Regions from separate parts of the Kosakonia sp. SMBL-WEM22 genome, predicted to be linked through region 2. Evidence: predicted binding sites of a transcription regulator. Region 2 holds the regulator's gene; the other holds the start of a gene.

Region 1 (8,310 bases), 490 kb from region 2:
CATAACCGAAATTGGCGAAAGCGCACCGGAGGCGCTCAGCGACAACATGCTGATCACCTTCCGGGAGGGTGCGCCTGCCGATGTCGCCGAGTTCTGTTTTATCCATAACCACGGCCCGCTCTGCGGCGCGCTGCTGCCTGGCGCGCAGTTTACCCTCGGTGAAAAGCACTACCCCGTCACCGCCGTCGGCGAGGTCGCCGAGCAGAACTTGCGCGAGTTGGGCCATATCACCCTGCGTTTTGATGGACAGACGCAGGCAGAGTTTCCGGGCACGGTGCACGTCGCCGGCCCGGTACCGGACGCGGTAGCGCCGGGGTGCATTTTGAAATTTGTCGCTTAAGGTCTAAGGAGAAGAGTATGAAACAGGTTGCCGTTGTCATTGGTGGAGGGCAGACCCTCGGGGCGTTCCTCAGCCGTGGGCTTGCCGCAGAAGGGTACCGCGTGGCGGTTGTCGATATTCAGAGTGATAAAGCGGCCACGGTCGCGAATGAGATCAACAGCGAGTATGGCGAAGGGATGGCCTATGGCTTTGGTGCCGACGCCACCAGCGAGCAGAGCGTGCTGGCGCTGGCGCGCGGCGTCGATGAGATTTTTGGCCGCGCCGATCTGCTGGTCTACAGCGCCGGGATCGCCAAAGCGGCGTTTATCAGCGACTTTGCACTGGGAGATTTTGACCGCTCGCTGCAGGTCAACCTGGTGGGTTATTTCCTCTGCGCCCGCGAGTTCGCCAAATTAATGATTCGTGATGGCATCCAGGGGCGCATTATCCAGATCAACTCCAAGTCGGGCAAAGTGGGCAGCAAGCACAACTCCGGCTACAGCGCGGCAAAGTTCGGCGGCGTGGGGCTGACGCAATCTCTGGCGCTCGATCTGGCAGAGTATGGCATTACCGTGCACTCGCTGATGCTCGGCAACCTGCTGAAATCGCCCATGTTCCAGTCATTGATCCCGCAATACGCCAGCAAGCTTGGCATTCCGGCAGAGGAAGTGGAGCAGCATTACGTCGATAAAGTGCCGCTGAAGCGCGGCTGCGATTATCAGGATGTGCTGAACGTGTTGATGTTCTACGCCAGCCCAAAAGCCTCCTACTGTACCGGTCAGTCAATCAACGTCACCGGCGGTCAGGTGATGTTCTGATTCGGCACCAACGCCTGATGGCGCTGCGCTTATCAGGCCTACAGGGTTCAGCAGTTTCTGTTGGCGTGGGTTTTCGTCGGCCCGATAAGGCGTTAGCCGCCATCCGGCAAACCGTGCGCACCAATGCCTGATGGCGCTGCGGTTTTGTAGGCCGGATAAGGCGCCAGCCGCCATCCGGCAAACCGACCGCACAACTGCCTGATGCCGTTATGCGGTATCGCATTCAAAGGAGACACCGATGGTTTCATCCCTTATCACACTCGCCGTCATCGCCTGGCTCAGCCAGCTGGCGCTCGGCGGCTGGCAAATCCGCCAGTTCAACAAAGCGTTCGACACACTCTGCCAGCGCGGGCGCGTCGGCGTTGGTCGCTCGGGCGGGCGCTTCAAACCGCGCGTGGTTCTGGCGGTGGCCTTCGATCAACACGATCGCGTCAGCGACACATTGCTCATGCGCGGCCTCACGGTTTTCGCCCGACCGACCAAAATCGAACGCTTAATCGGCGTAAAAAGAGAGGAATTAGAGCCCGATGTGATCTTTCCCCATGATCCCGGCTGTCAGAATGCTCTATCATTGGCGCTTAAAATGAAACATGGATAATTTCGTTGTGAACGCTAATAGCTTGCGAAATTATCATTTCGCAACGTAACGCAGGATAACTTCGCCTATGAAACCACGTCAGCGTCAGGCGGCAATTCTTGAGCATCTGCAGAAGCAGGGAAAGTGTTCTGTTGAAGAGCTGGCACACCACTTCGACACCACAGGGACAACCATCCGCAAAGATCTGGTCGTGCTGGAGCAGTCTGGCGCGGTGATCCGCACCTACGGCGGAGTGGTGCTGAATAAAGATGAGGCCGATCCGCCCATCGATCACAAAACGTTGATCAACACCGTGCAGAAAGGGCTGATTGCCGAAGCGGCCGTCGGCTACATCCACGACGGCGACTCGATCATCCTCGATGCGGGCAGCACAGTGCTGCAAATGGTGCCGCTGCTCAGCCACTTCAATAACATCACCGTGATGACCAACAGCCTGCATATCGTTAACGCCCTCTCTGAGCTGGATAACGAGCAGACCATCCTGATGCCCGGCGGGACATTCCGTAAAAAATCGGCCTCTTTCCATGGCCAGCTGGCGGAGAACGCCTTTGAGCAGTTCAGCTTCGACAAGCTGTTTATGGGCACCGACGGCATCGATCTCAACGCCGGGGTAACCACCTTTAATGAGGTCTTCACCGTCAGTAAAGCGATGTGCAACGCTGCCCGCGAGGTGATCCTGATGGCGGACTCCTCCAAGTTTGGCCGTAAAAGCCCTAATATTGTTTGCAGCCTTGAAAGCGTCGATAAGCTGATTACCGACGCCGGGATCCCGCCGGATGTTCGCGCCGCGCTGGAAGAGAAAGGAATCGATGTGATTATTGCCGGAGAAGAAAATGCGTGACTCTTTTATTAACGCCGCACGCCAGGCGCTGCTGCTGGAGCTACAGGAAGCAAGCCGCCTGCCGGAGCGTCTCGGCGACGATTTCGTTCGCGCCGCTGAAACGGTGCTGAACTGCAAAGGCAAAGTGATTGTCTCCGGGATCGGTAAATCCGGGCATATCGGCAAGAAGATTGCCGCCACCTTTGCCAGCACCGGCACACCGGCCTTTTTTGTTCACCCGGCAGAGGCGCTGCACGGCGATCTCGGCATGATCGAGAGCCGCGACGTGATGCTGTTTATCTCCTACTCCGGCTCGGCAAAAGAGCTGGATCTGATCCTGCCGCGTCTCGACGAGAAAGCCGTCACGCTGCTGGCGATGACCGGTAAATCGCGTTCGCCGCTGGCGCTTGCTGCCCACGCGGTGCTGGATATCGCCGTTGAGCGCGAAGCCTGCCCGATGCATCTCGCTCCCACCTCCAGCACCGTCAATACACTGATGATGGGCGATGCGCTGGCGATTGCAGTGATGCAGGCACGCGGCTTTGACGAAGAGGATTTTGCCCGCTCGCATCCGGCGGGCGCACTGGGCGCACGGCTGTTGAACAAAGTGCATCATCTGATGCGCAAAGCAGACCAGGTGCCTCAGGTGATGCTGACCACCAGCGTGATGGATGCGATGCTGGAACTGAGCCGCACAGGGCTGGGCCTGGTGGCGGTCTGCGACGACAAGCGCCGCGTGCACGGCGTGTTTACCGATGGCGACCTGCGCCGCTGGCTGGTGGCGGGCGGTGCCTTAACCGCGGCGGTCAGCGAGGCAATGACGCCGGGCGGCATTACCCTTGAAGCCAGCAGCCGCGCGGTGGATGCCAAAGAGCGCCTGATGCAGCGCAAAATCGCCGCCGCGCCGGTAGTGGATGATGCAGGTGAGCTGGTCGGTGCCATCAACCTGCAGGACTTCTACCAGGCCGGTATCCTTTAGTCCTTCAGCCCAAGACGCTTCGCCAGCCGGTGCAGGTTGGCGACGTCCATCTCCAGCGCTCTGGCGCAGGCAGCCCACTTACCGCCACTCTCCTCAAGTGCCCGGGAGATGAGTCTGCGCTGAAACGCCTCCGTCGCCTCGCGCAAGTTTTGCCCGCTTAAAGGCAAGGTGACCGGCTTTGCCTGCGGCGCAGGCTCATCGCTCAGAGCAAAGTGATGCGCTTCCAGCACGATCTCCCCGGCATGCCGCGCGCCGCGCGCCAGCACCACTGCGCGGTGGATGGCGTGCTCCAGCTCGCGCACGTTTCCTGGCCAGCCGTAGCGCTGCAAATGCCCGCGCGCAGCCTGGCTTAACGCTACACGTCCGAGACCGAAGCGCAGGCGACACTGCTCGCAAAAATAGCCCGCCAGCAGTACCACATCCCCGCCCCGCTCCCGCAGCGGCGGCACCAGTAAGGGAAAGACGCTCAGGCGGTGATAGAGGTCGGCACGAAATCGCCCGGCAACCACCTCTTCGCGCAGATTGCGGTTGGTGGCGGCCAGCACCCGCACATCGACACGATGGCTAAGGTCATCGCCGACGCGCTGAATATCGCCATACTGCAACACGCGCAGCAGCTTTGCCTGTAGCGACAGCGAAAGCTCGCCAATCTCATCAAGAAACAGCGTGCCGTTGTCGGCCATTTCAAACTTGCCGCTGCGGTTGCTGATGGCTCCGGTAAAGGCCCCTTTCACATGGCCGAAGAGTTCGCTCTCGGCGACGCTCTCCGGCAGCGCGGCGCAGTTGAGGTAGACCAGCGGCTTGTCGGCGCGCGGCGAGGCTTCGTGGATCGCCTTCGCCACCAGCTCCTTACCGGTGCCCGTTTCGCCGCCAATCAGCACATTGAGATCCGAAGGCGCTACAATGGCGATCTCTTTTTTCAGCTGCACCATCTCTTGCGACAGGCCGATCATCTCGCTGCGCGTGACCTGCTCGAACGCCGCGGGCGCACCGGGCAGCATGTTCTGCCGCTCCAGCTCCTCAATCAGTAATGCATTATTGAGCGCGCCTGCCGCCAGCGCGGCGACCAGCCGCAGCTCCTCATCGCTGAAGGCGTCAAACTGATCCGGCGACATGCCATCAAGCGTCAGCGCGCCAATCAGGTTTTGCCCGGCAAACAGCGGCAGGCCGACGCAGGCATGCACTTTGAGTTTCTCCTGGCCGGGGATCAGGCCATCGTAGGGATCGGGCAGATCGCTATCGGCAGGAAAGCGCACCACATCCCCGGCGCGGGCAATCGCCTCCAGCCTCGGGTGCCCCTCAAGGGCAAAGCGCCGCCCGAGCACATCCTGCGCCAGGCCATCGATCGCCAGCGGAGTAAACTGCCGCGCCTCGTAGCGCAGCAGCGCCGAAGCGTCGCACGCCAGCACCTGCCGTAGGGTGGTGATCAGCCGCTGAAAACGATCCGCGTGCCCGATCCCGCTCTGCAGCTCAATGGCGATGCCCGCCAGCACATTCAGGGAGAAACTCATTTTGACCTCACTGTCATTTTGACAATGCATGTTGTCATATTGACTGCTTTTATCATAGTCATAATGACATTCTAATTTTCGATGGATTTAAAAAAATATATCAATATCAAAACGATAAAAAACTGGCACGCCTCTTGATATAGCCCTGTATCACATTGAGAAACTGCACAGGATGACGATCATGGCGATTCACGTAAAAAACAACATTCACTGGGTTGGGCAACGCGACTGGGAAGTGCGCGATTTTCACGGCACCGAATACAAAACCCTGAAGGGCAGTAGCTATAACAGCTACCTGATTTGCGAGGGCAAAAACGTGCTGATCGACACCGTCGATCACAAATTCAGCCGCGAGTTCGTGCAGAAGCTGCGCGGTGAGATCGATCTGGCGATGATCGACTACATCGTGATCAACCACGCCGAAGAGGATCACGCGGGCGCGCTGACGGAGCTGATGGCGCATATCCCCGATACACCGATCTACTGTACCCATAATGCTATCGACTCGATTAACGGCCACCATCACCACCCTGAATGGAATTTCCATGTGGTGAAAACCGGCGATACGCTGGATATCGGCAACGGCAAACAGCTGATCTTCGTCGAAACGCCGATGCTGCACTGGCCGGACAGCATGATGACCTACCTGACCGGCGACGCGGTGCTGTTCAGCAATGATGCCTTTGGCCAGCACTACTGCGATGAACATCTGTTCAATGATGAGGTCGATCAAGCCGAGCTGTTTGAGCAGTGCCAGCGCTATTACGCCAATATCCTCACTCCCTTTAGCCGACTGGTAACACCGAAAATTACCGAGATCCTCGGCTTTAACCTGCCGGTAGAGATGATTGCCACCTCCCACGGTGTGGTGTGGCGCGATAACCCGACGCAGATCGTTGAGTTGTACCTGAAATGGGCGGCGGATTATCAGGAAGATCGCATCACCCTCTTCTACGACACCATGTCGAACAACACCCGCATGATGGCCGACGCCATCGCCCAGGGGATTAACGAAGTCGACCCGCGCGTGGCGGTGAAAATCTTTAACGTCGCGCGCAGCGATAAAAACGATGTGCTCACCAATGTTTTTCGCTCAAAAGGGGTACTGGTCGGCACCTCAACCATGAACAACGTGATGATGCCGAAGATCGCCGGGCTGGTGGAGGAGATCACCGGCCTGCGTTTTCGCAATAAGCGCGCCAGCGCCTTTGGCTCCCACGGCTGGAGCGGCGGCGCGGTCGATCGTCTCTCAACGCGCTTGCAGGATGCCGGGTTTGAGATGTCGCTGAGCCTGAAAGCGAAGTGGCGCCCCGATGTCGACGCGCTGGAGATCTGCCGCCAGCATGGTCGCGATATCGCCCGCCAGTGGGCGCTTGCCCCGCTGCCGGAGCCGGTCAGCCAGCCCGCCGCGCAAGTGGCCTGCGGCGGCGAAGCCGCAGCCGCCGATCTCGGCCCGCGTATGCAGTGCAGCGTCTGCCAGTGGATTTACGACCCGCAAACAGGCGAGCCGATGCAGGAGGTCGCGCCGGGTACGCCGTGGTCTGCGGTGCCGGACACCTTCCTCTGCCCGGAGTGTTCGCTGGGCAAAGAGGTGTTTGACGAACTGGCCGTGGAGGTAAAATGAGCGCCGGAATTGTGATTATCGGCTCGGGCTTCGCCGCCCGCACGCTGGTGAAAAATATCCGTAAGCTGGATAGCCACGTGCCGCTGACGCTGATTGCCGCCGACGGCATGGAGGAGTACAGCAAGCCGGAGCTGAGCCATGTAATAAGCCAGGCACAGCGCGCCGAGGATCTGATCCGCCAGACGGCGGGCGACTTCGCCGAGCAGTTCAACGTGCGCCTTTTCCCCTACACCTTTGTCACCGACATCGATCCCCATGCCCAGGTGGTGAAAAGCGCCGACCGAAGCTGGCAGTACGATAAGTTAGTGCTGGCGACCGGGGCGAAAGCTTTTGTGCCGCCGCTGCCGGGGCGTGAAATGATGCTGACGCTCAACAGCTTGCAGGAGTACCACGCCTGCGAAGAGCAGTTACATGCGGCGAAGCGGGTGTTGGTTGTCGGTGCCGGGCTGATTGGCTGTGAACTGGCGATGGATTTTCAGCGCGCCGGGAAAACCGTCACCCTGCTGGATAACGCCGCCAGCATCCTCCCGGCGCTGATGCCGCCGGAGGTGAGTGCTCGCCTGCAACACTGCCTGACGGCAAGCGGCGTGCGCCTGCTGCTCGCATCAAAGCTGACGCGGATTGAGGCTCAGGAGAGCGGCGTGCGTGCGTGGCTGGATGATGAGCGCGTTGTTGATGCCGATGTAGTGGTTGCCGCCACCGGTCTGCTGCCGCACATTGCGCTGGCGCAGGCCGCCGGGCTTGAGACCCGGCGCGGCATTGTTGTCGACGCAACGCTGCAAACCAGCCATCCGCATATCTTCGCGCTGGGCGACTGCGCCGAGATGAATGGTCAGGTGCTGCCCTTCCTGCAACCGATCCAGCTTAGCGCCATGACGCTGGCGAAAAACCTCACCGGCAGCCCGTCACACCTGACGCTGCCGCCGATGCTGGTGAAGGTGAAAACGCCGCTGATGCCGCTGCAACTGGCGGGTGAAACCTCGCGCGCCGACCTGCGCTGGCGCATCGCTACCGATGCCGCAGGCATGGTGGCAAAAGGGGTCGACATTGATGATAAGTTGCGCGCATTTGTGGTCAGTGAAGATCGCATGAAAGAGGCCTTTGCGCTGCTGAAGGCACTGGCGCAATAGCCCGCGCGGCCGCCACCAGCCCCTGGCCGAAGGCGATGCCGCCATCCCCGGCCGGAAGCTGGTGGGGAAAAAGCAGCGTGAAATCGGCCAGGTAGTGCTGTAAGCGGGCTTTCAGCAGGCGGTTATGCAGCACGCCGCCGCTGAATACCAGCGTGGTAATGTTGCGTTTGCGGGCCTGCAAGCGCGCAAGCGCGGCAAAGCCGCATGCCAGCGCATCGTGAAACGCCCACGCCCGCGCGGGCGGAGCCGCGGGCCAGCCCAGCCACGTCTGCCAGAAGGTCGCCAGATCGAGCCGCTTCCCGCACAGCGGCATCTTCACCGGATGCTTAACATTTTCCGCTTTCGCCGCCAGCGCTTCCAGCTGGCAGGCGGCCTCCCCTTCATAGCTTAGCTGCTCCGGCGCGCAGCCGAGCGCGCAGGCCGCGGCGTCGAAAAGACGCCCACAGGATGAGGCCAGCGGTGCGTTGATGCCGCGCCTAATTGCTCGCTCCAGCACCGACCAGTTCTGCTG
Region 2 (8,310 bases):
GTCATGTTTTGCGTTTTTCCAGCGTACGGTGACGGGACTGCACGTTTTTACCGCGCGAGCGGAAGTAGTCCGCCAGCTGCTCGGCGATATAGACAGAGCGATGTTTACCCCCGGTACAACCGATGGCCACCGTCAGGTAGCTGCGGTTGTTGGTCTCCAGCATCGGCAACCACAACTCCAGGTAACTGCGCGTCTGGTAGATGAAGTTATGTACTTCGGTGTGCCTGTCGAGGAATGCGGCGACGGGCTTATCGAGGCCGGTCATCGGACGCAGTTTCGGGTCCCAGTGCGGGTTCGGCAGGAAGCGCACGTCAAAGACGTAATCGGCATCGATAGGAATGCCGTGCTTGAAGCCGAAGGATTCGAAAACCATGGTCAGTTCGCGCTCGCGTTTGCCTAAAAGGCGCGTGCGCAGCATCTCGGCCAATTCATGCACCGACATCTCTGAGGTATCAACAATCAGATCGGCACGGGATCGCAGCGGCTCAAGTAAATTGCTCTCTTCATCAATGGCGCTCTCCAGCGATAAGTTTTTACTTGAGAGCGGATGCAGGCGGCGCGTGTCGCTGTAGCGGCGAATCAGGGTGTTGCGATCCGCATCTAAAAAGAGCAGCTGCGGGGAAAACGCCTCCGGCAGGTTGCTCATCGCCTGCTCAAAGATCTCTGGTGACTCTGGCATGTTGCGCACGTCGATACTGACAGCGGCAGAGATCTGGCGTTCGGCGAGGGTTTGCGCCAGTTCCGGCAACAGCACAACCGGCAGGTTATCAACACAGTAGAAACCCATATCTTCCAGTGCGCGTAGCGCCACGGATTTCCCTGAACCCGAACGACCACTGACGATCATCAGGACCATGGGGCATTTCTCCTCAGAACGACTGACAAGTAGAGTCTTATCCGGTTACGCATCGCCGCGCTCGCCTTCTGTCTGGGTGATGATCGCATAGAGCTCTTCATCACTCTGCGCGCCGCGCAGACGTCGACAAATGGTTTTATCCGCCAGCCGCTTGGCCACCAGCGAAAGCGTGTGCAGGTGCGTTTTAGTTTGATCTGCCGGCACCAGCAGCGCAAAGAGCAGATCAACGGGTTGGTTATCGATAGCGTCGAAGGCAATCGGCGTTTCGAGTTGCACAAACACGCCGACGGCGCGGAGTGTATCTTCCTCGAGCTTACCGTGGGGAATGGCGATACCGTTTCCAATGCCGGTGCTGCCCATTTTTTCACGCGTAAGAACTGCCTCGAAGACCACCTGTGGCGGCAGACCTAGCTGTTTCGCCGCCAGCTCGCTGATAATTTCCAGCGCGCGTTTTTTGCTCTGGCAGTGTACGCCGCTACGGGTACATTCCTGGTTAAGCACTGTGCTCAGTTGAAGAGCCGAATCGTTATTCATCATAATTTCACCTAAGCGACGCCGGAGCCAGCACCCAACCGGGTTGCGGTCGGGTGCAACGCGCCAGACAGACGCCCGGACAATTAGTGTTGTTTCAGTTTATCTTTATGCTTCGTGAGCTGCCGCGCCAGTTTATCAATTAAACCGTCAATAGCAGCATACATATCTTGTCCTTCCGCACTGGCATGCAGTTCGCCTCCATTCACATGCAGCGTGGCATCTGAAATGTGCGTCACCTTTTCCACTTTCAACACAACATAAACCTGGTTAATCCTGTCGAAATAGTGCTCCAGCTTGGCAAATTTGCTGTTTACAAACTCGCGCAGGGCATCGGTAATCTCAACGTTTTGTCCGGTGATGTTTAGCTGCATAGTGTCTTCCTTATCGGTTGGGTCACACCAGCTGTTTACGCTGGTTAGACGGCGGAATGGATAAAGATTCTCGATACTTCGCAACGGTTCGCCGCGCGACCATGATCCCCTGATCGGAGAGCAGGGTCGTCAGCTTACTGTCGCTCAGTGGTTTTGCAGGGTTTTCCGCGGCGATTAACTTCTTAACCAGTGCGCGAATGGCCGTGGAGGAAGCTTCGCCGCCGCCTTCGGTATTAACATGGCTGGAGAAGAAATACTTCAGTTCAAAAATGCCGCGAGGACTGTGCAGGTACTTCTGGGTGGTAACACGAGAGATAGTGGACTCGTGCATCTCGACGGCCTGGGCGATATCTGCCAGCACCATCGGTTTCATAAATTCTTCGCCCTGCTCAAAGAAAGCCTGCTGCTGCTCGACGATGCAGCGGCTGACGCGCAGCAGCGTGTCGTTGCGGCTCTCCAGACTTTTGATCAACCACTTCGCTTCCTGCAAATTACTGCGAATGAACTGCGTGTCGGCGTCGTTGCGTCCGCCGCTGCCCATCGCTGCATACTGCTGGTTGATCTTAAGGCGTGGAATGCTGTCGGCGTTGAGTTCCACTACCCAGCGCCCATTGTGTTTGCGCACCAGTACATCGGGGATCACATACTCCGGCTCGCTGGTCTGGATCGACTGGCCAGGACGCGGATCGAGAGACTGGATCAGATTGACCGCCTCTTTAAGCACATCCTCTTTTAGGCGCGTGACGCGCATCAACGAGCGAAAGTCATGATTGGCCAGCAGATCGAGATGATCGCAGATGATAAGCCGGGCCTCTTCGCACCACGGCGTCGCTTTCGCGAACTGGGAGAGTTGAACCAGCAGGCAGTCGCGCAGGTCCCGCGCTGCAACGCCAACAGGATCGAAACGCTGAACGCGCTTTAGCACCGCTTCGACCTCATCCATGCCAATCTCGTCATTCCCCATGCTCTCGAGGATCTCCGCAAGCGTCACGGTGAGATAGCCAGTTTCGTCGACGGCATCAACGATCGACGTCGCAATGGCGCGATCCGTATCGGAGAAGGGGGTCAGCTCAACCTGCCACATCAGGTAATCCTGTAGCGACTGGGTAGTTTCGCCCTGGTAGATCGGCAGTTCATCATCAATGTAATCATTACTGCTGCCTGACGGGGTGCCAGCGGTGTAGATCTCATCCCAGCTGGCATCCAGCGGCAGTTCATCGGGCATCTCTTTCTGTTCGAGTGCATCCGCAGTGTCCAGGCCATCTTTTTCCTGAACCTGTTCGCTATCCACTTCTTCGTGAAGATCGGTTTGTTCCAACAGTGGGTTGCTCTCCAGCGCCTGCTGAAGTTCCTGCTGAAGTTCCAACGTGGACAACTGCAAAAGACGAATGGCCTGTTGCAGTTGTGGCGTCATGGCTAGCTGTTGGCTAAGCCGTAGTTGCAAACCTTGCTTCATATTCAGAACAGCACTCTCCGACAAAAAATGTCAATGAACCTTACCCTATCAGAGTCTGAAGTCTTCCCCAAGATATACGCGCTTAACGTGTTCGTCTTCAAGGATTTGCTGCGGCGTGCCGTGGGCGATGAGATGCCCCTGGCTGACAATATAGGCGCGCTCACAAACAGCCAGCGTTTCGCGCACGTTGTGATCGGTAATCAGCACCCCAAGCCCGCTGTCGCGCAGATGTTCAATAATGCGTTTGATGTCGATAACCGAGATCGGGTCAACGCCGGCAAAGGGTTCATCGAGCAGGATAAATTTCGGGTTGGCCGCCAGCGCGCGGGCAATCTCGACGCGACGGCGTTCACCGCCGGAGAGCGCCTGGCCCATGCTGTCGCGCAGGTGATCAATATGGAACTCTTCCATCAGCTCATTGGCGCGATCTTCACGCTGTTCCGCAGTGAGATCGTCACGAATCTGCAGCACCGCCATCAGGTTGTCGTAGACGCTGAGGCGTCGGAAGATGGAGGCTTCTTGCGGCAGATAGCCGATACCGCGGCGCGCGCGCGCATGCAGCGGCAGCAGGCTGATATCTTCATCATCAATAATGATGTTGCCTGCATCGCGCGCGACAATGCCAACCACCATATAGAAGGTGGTGGTTTTCCCTGCGCCGTTAGGGCCAAGCAAGCCGACGATTTCACCGGAGTTAACGGTCAGACTGACGTCTTCGACCACGCGACGGCCTTTGTAAGCCTTGGCGAGATTCTTTGCAGTTAATGTTGCCATAACGGATTAGTTACTCTTCTTTTGCGCCGGGGCCGGGGCGGATTTATTGCTCTTGTCCTGCAGCTGCGACGGTACCAGTACGGTTGTCACGCGCTTACCTTTGTCGCTGAATGCCTGCATCTTCTGCTCTTTCACCAGGTAGGTGATTTTGTCGCCAGCAACATTGCTGTCTAACTGCTCGAGATAGGCATTACCGGTCAGGATGACGAAATCTTTTTCCAGTTCGTAGTGCATCTGCGAGGCATGACCCTTCACCGGCTTGCCGTTATCTTGCATCTGGTAGAAGGTGGCTGGATTACCGTAACCGTCGATAATCTCTCTACCCTGCTGGCCGCCCGGACGGGTGACTACCACCTTATCGGCGTTAATCTTGATAGTCCCCTGCGTCACAACGACATTGCCGGTAAAGGTGACAACATTCCCCTGCATATCCAGCGACTGCTGATCGGAGTCGATGTGGATCGGCTGGTCAGTATCCCCAGTCACAGCGAGCGCCGGCAGCGCGGCAGCGAAGAGCGTACCCGCCAGGATAAGATTAAGGCTGCGTTTGTTTGTTTTGAATTTCATAGGAGCTTCTAACCTTTTCAATCAGCTCGGCGTTTTTGCTGCGTAAATTGCCGCGCATTTTCAGGCCGGTGGAATTAAATGTTGTCCCGTATAACGTAACCTGATCGTCTGAGAAAACATCCTGGGTGACCAGGTTGATCCGGGCGTTATCCGTGGTGATTCTGCGTAATTGTGCGTCCGCAGTCAGCGCGTTAACTTCGACATGTCCATAGAGGTAAAGCATTTTGTCGTCGGTGAGCTTTGCTTTATCCGACTTGATAGACCAGGTCGGTATTTTATTCTCATCGAAGGTGGTCAATACCGGTTTAGCGAACCAGCTAATACTATCGGCGGAGTAATACTCCACATTCTGTGCGATCAGACGATAGTTCAGCGCGCCTTCCGGGCTATAAACGACAGTATCCGTATGTTGGCTTTTATAAGTCGGATCTGAACTGTTTGCCGCGCTCTGTTCCGGCGCATCCTGAGTGGTGTAGTTAATACCAATCAGAACCAGTGCGACCAGCGCCAGCAGAATAATGACCCAACGTCTGGTTTTACTCATATTGATTGCCCTTTGGCTTCATCGAGCTTGCCCTGTGCCAGCAGCAGTAAGTCACACACTTCACGCACCGCGCCGCGACCACCGTTAATCCGCGTCACGTAATCGGCGCGCGCGCTGAGTAGCGGGTGCGCATCGGCAACGGCGACGCTCAGACCAATCTCCGCCATCACCGGCCAGTCGATCAAATCATCGCCAATATAGGCGACCTGATCGGCCGTCAAATCGAGGCGGGTGAGTAGCTCCCGGTAAGCGATCATTTTATCGGATTGCCCCTGGTAGAGATGGGTGATACCCAGCGTCTGGCAGCGATCTTCTACCAGTTTAGCGTTACGCCCGGTAATGATCGCCATCTCGATACCGGAGGTGAGGGCGCTGCGAATACCATAACCGTCGCGGACATTGAACGCTTTCAGCTCTTCGCCATTGTTGCCCATATAGATGAGCCCGTCGGACAGTACGCCATCCACATCGAGGATCAGCAGGCGAATTTTCGCGGCTTTTTCCATGACCTGCGTGCTTACCGGCCCATAACAGGTAGCAAGCGACGCGCCAGCATTACTCATTCTTCTGTCCTTCTTTACACTACGCCAGCGCGCAGTAAGTCATGCATATGTAACACACCCAGTAACTGCTCACCATCGGCAACCAGCACGGAGGTAATATGGCGGGATTGCATTAGGTTCAGCGCATCGACCGCCAGCGTATTGGGACGCACGCGCACGCCGCCAGGCGTCATCACATCGGCAATGCCGAGGCTGCGTACATCGGCACCCATATCAAACACACGACGCAGGTCGCCATCGGTAAAGATACCTTCGATCTTCATCAGATCGTCGCAGATCACCGTCATCCCTAAATTCTTACGCGTGATCTCCAGTAACGCATCGCGCAGGCTGGCCTCTTTGCTGACGTGCGGGATCTCATCCCCGGTGTGCATGATGTCATTCACACGCAGCAGCAGTTTACGGCCCAGCGCACCGCCCGGATGGGAGAGAGCAAAATCTTCGGCGGTAAAGCCGCGCGCTTTCAGCAGCGCTACCGCCAGCGCGTCGCCCATTACCAGCGCCGCGGTGGTACTTGAAGTTGGTGCCAGACCTAGCGGGCAGGCCTCTTTCGGCACTTTTACGCATAAATGGATATCCGCCGCGCGCGCCATGCTGCTCTCAGGGCGGCTGGTTATGCAAATCAGCGCCACCTTGAGGCGTTTGAGCACCGGGATCAACGCGAGGATCTCGTTGGACTCACCGGAGTTTGACAGGGCAATCACCACATCCTGCGGGCTAACCATACCCAGGTCGCCGTGCGCGGCTTCTCCGGGGTGGACGAAAAAGGCGGGCGTCCCGGTGCTGGCAAACGTCGCCGCCATTTTGCGGCCGATATGACCCGATTTACCCATGCCCATCACCACGACTTTGCCAGCACAATAAACGATACTTTCACACGCGCGGGTGAAATCTTCATTAATGTACTGATCCAGCTGTGCGAGGCCTTCACGTTCAATCGCCAGAACTTCTTTGCCGGCTTGTTGAAAGTCAAAACCCGGCTGCAAATCTATTTGCGACATAGTGCGTATCCGATTATCCCGTCAAAAGCGGCGACAGCCAGTAAAGCATCGCCAGCCATATGATAAATCCACCGAACAACAGCCCCCCAATACCACGCTCGATTTGCTTGCGACGCCAGCAAATAAGCGCGAAAAGGGCGCTGACCAGCACCATTACCCCGTAATCACGCGTGAACGCCATCGGGTTAAAGCTGCCTGGCGCAATCAGTGCCGGTAAGCCAAGCACGATCGCGATATTAAAAATGTTGGAGCCGATAAGGTTGCCGATGGCGATATCGTCTTCCCCTTTGCGCGCGCCCGCGATGGCGGTGGCAAGCTCAGGAAGGCCGGTACCGATGGCGATAACCGTCAGGCCGATAGTCAGTTCGCTAATGGCGAAGAAGTTCGCCACCACGGTGGCGTTATCCACCACCATGCGTGTCGCCATCGGCATGATAATCAGCGCCACGCCCAGCCAGAGGCAGGCGACCGACACACTTCCCTCTCGCGGCAGCTCGGCCAGCTGCTCGCGCGTCAGGCTATCATTACCCTGGCGTTCGGCCAGACGGGCGATTTTAACAATGAACACCAGCCATAGCACGGCTAATAACAGTAAAAAGATGCCGTCTACGGGCGTAAGCTGCCCATCATACAGCACGACGCCCGCCAGCAGGCTAGCTACTAAGGTTAACGGCAATTCACGGCGCAGAATATCGGAATGCACGGTAAAAGGGTGTAGCAGCGCAGCAACGCCGAGGATCAGCAGAATATTGGTGATGTTCGATCCGATCGCGGTGCCGATAGCAAGATCGAGCTGACCATGCAGCGAAGCGGCGACAGAGGTGATGATTTCCGGGAGCGAGGTGCCAATACTCACTACCGTCATGCCAATAATTAAGGGTGGAATACCGAGAGCACGGCAAAGAATGGAGGCGGCAAACACCAGACGATCGGCACTGTAGACCACAAGAAGTAAACCAATTATCAATAGCGCCGTCGCTAAGAGCATCTAACGTCCTTTCTTCAGGTATAATTTCGCCGGTTCGCAGGCTGCTATACCGGGTTAAAACCGGAACTTCCGCGTAGCGTAATGATTCCTAATTTTGACTTTATGCGGCTCAAAAGTAAAACAAATGCCAGCTTTCGCTAACCTGGCCGGGTAATATTCTGTAAAAATGCTGGGTTCGTGATGATATCAAGCGTAATGCTTGCGGCCCACAGGGTGATAAGGAAGAGGATATGAGCCAGACAGTGGCGAATTTGGTCGATGTTCGTGGCGTCAGCTTCTCCCGAGGCAACCGTCCGATCTTCGACAATATTTCACTGACCGTTCCGCGCGGGAAGATCACCGCCATTATGGGGCCGTCAGGGATCGGTAAAACCACCTTACTGCGCCTGATCGGCGGGCAGATCCCGCCCGATAGCGGCGAAATCTTATTCGATGGCGAAAACGTGCCGGCCATGTCGCGTTCACGCCTTTTCACCGTGCGCAAAAGAATGAGCATGCTCTTTCAGTCTGGCGCGCTCTTCACCGATATGAATGTGTTCGATAACGTCGCCTATCCGCTGCGCGAGCATACCACTTTGCCACCGGCGCTGTTGCACAGCACGGTGATGATGAAGCTCGAAGCGGTCGGGCTGCGCGGAGCGGCAAAATTAATGCCC

The links. Region 2 encodes sigma-54, which starts transcription at its own class of promoters, with help from an activator protein. Its sites were predicted from a motif close to GTTGGCACANNTTTCGCTNT; they were not measured.
Region 1: norV (anaerobic nitric oxide reductase flavorubredoxin) is a predicted target of sigma-54. The motif match lies at 5,167-5,186, and genes of this name have one in related genera.

Annotation. Positions count from the first base shown of each region.
Region 1 covers NZ_CP051488.1:3,925,464-3,933,773, forward strand. Annotated here, with positions in the region: gene srlB (PTS glucitol/sorbitol transporter subunit IIA) at 1-340, shown strand, start outside; gene srlD (sorbitol-6-phosphate dehydrogenase) at 358-1,137, shown strand; gene gutM (transcriptional regulator GutM) at 1,376-1,735, shown strand; gene HF650_RS18905 (DNA-binding transcriptional repressor) at 1,803-2,576, shown strand; gene gutQ (arabinose-5-phosphate isomerase GutQ) at 2,569-3,534, shown strand; gene norR (nitric oxide reductase transcriptional regulator NorR) at 3,531-5,045, opposite strand; gene norV (anaerobic nitric oxide reductase flavorubredoxin) at 5,227-6,669, shown strand; gene norW (NADH:flavorubredoxin reductase NorW) at 6,666-7,799, shown strand; gene hypF (carbamoyltransferase HypF) at 7,744-8,310, opposite strand, start outside.
Region 2 covers NZ_CP051488.1:4,416,243-4,424,552, reverse strand. Annotated here, with positions in the region: gene npr (PTS phosphocarrier protein NPr) at 1-5, opposite strand, end outside; gene rapZ (RNase adapter RapZ) at 2-856, opposite strand; gene ptsN (PTS IIA-like nitrogen regulatory protein PtsN) at 902-1,393, opposite strand; gene hpf (ribosome hibernation promoting factor) at 1,474-1,761, opposite strand; gene rpoN (RNA polymerase factor sigma-54) at 1,784-3,217, opposite strand; gene lptB (LPS export ABC transporter ATP-binding protein) at 3,266-3,991, opposite strand; gene lptA (lipopolysaccharide ABC transporter substrate-binding protein LptA) at 3,998-4,558, opposite strand; gene lptC (LPS export ABC transporter periplasmic protein LptC) at 4,527-5,102, opposite strand; gene kdsC (3-deoxy-manno-octulosonate-8-phosphatase KdsC) at 5,099-5,665, opposite strand; gene kdsD (arabinose-5-phosphate isomerase KdsD) at 5,680-6,666, opposite strand; gene HF650_RS21210 (calcium/sodium antiporter) at 6,680-7,654, opposite strand; gene mlaF (phospholipid ABC transporter ATP-binding protein MlaF) at 7,885-8,310, shown strand, end outside.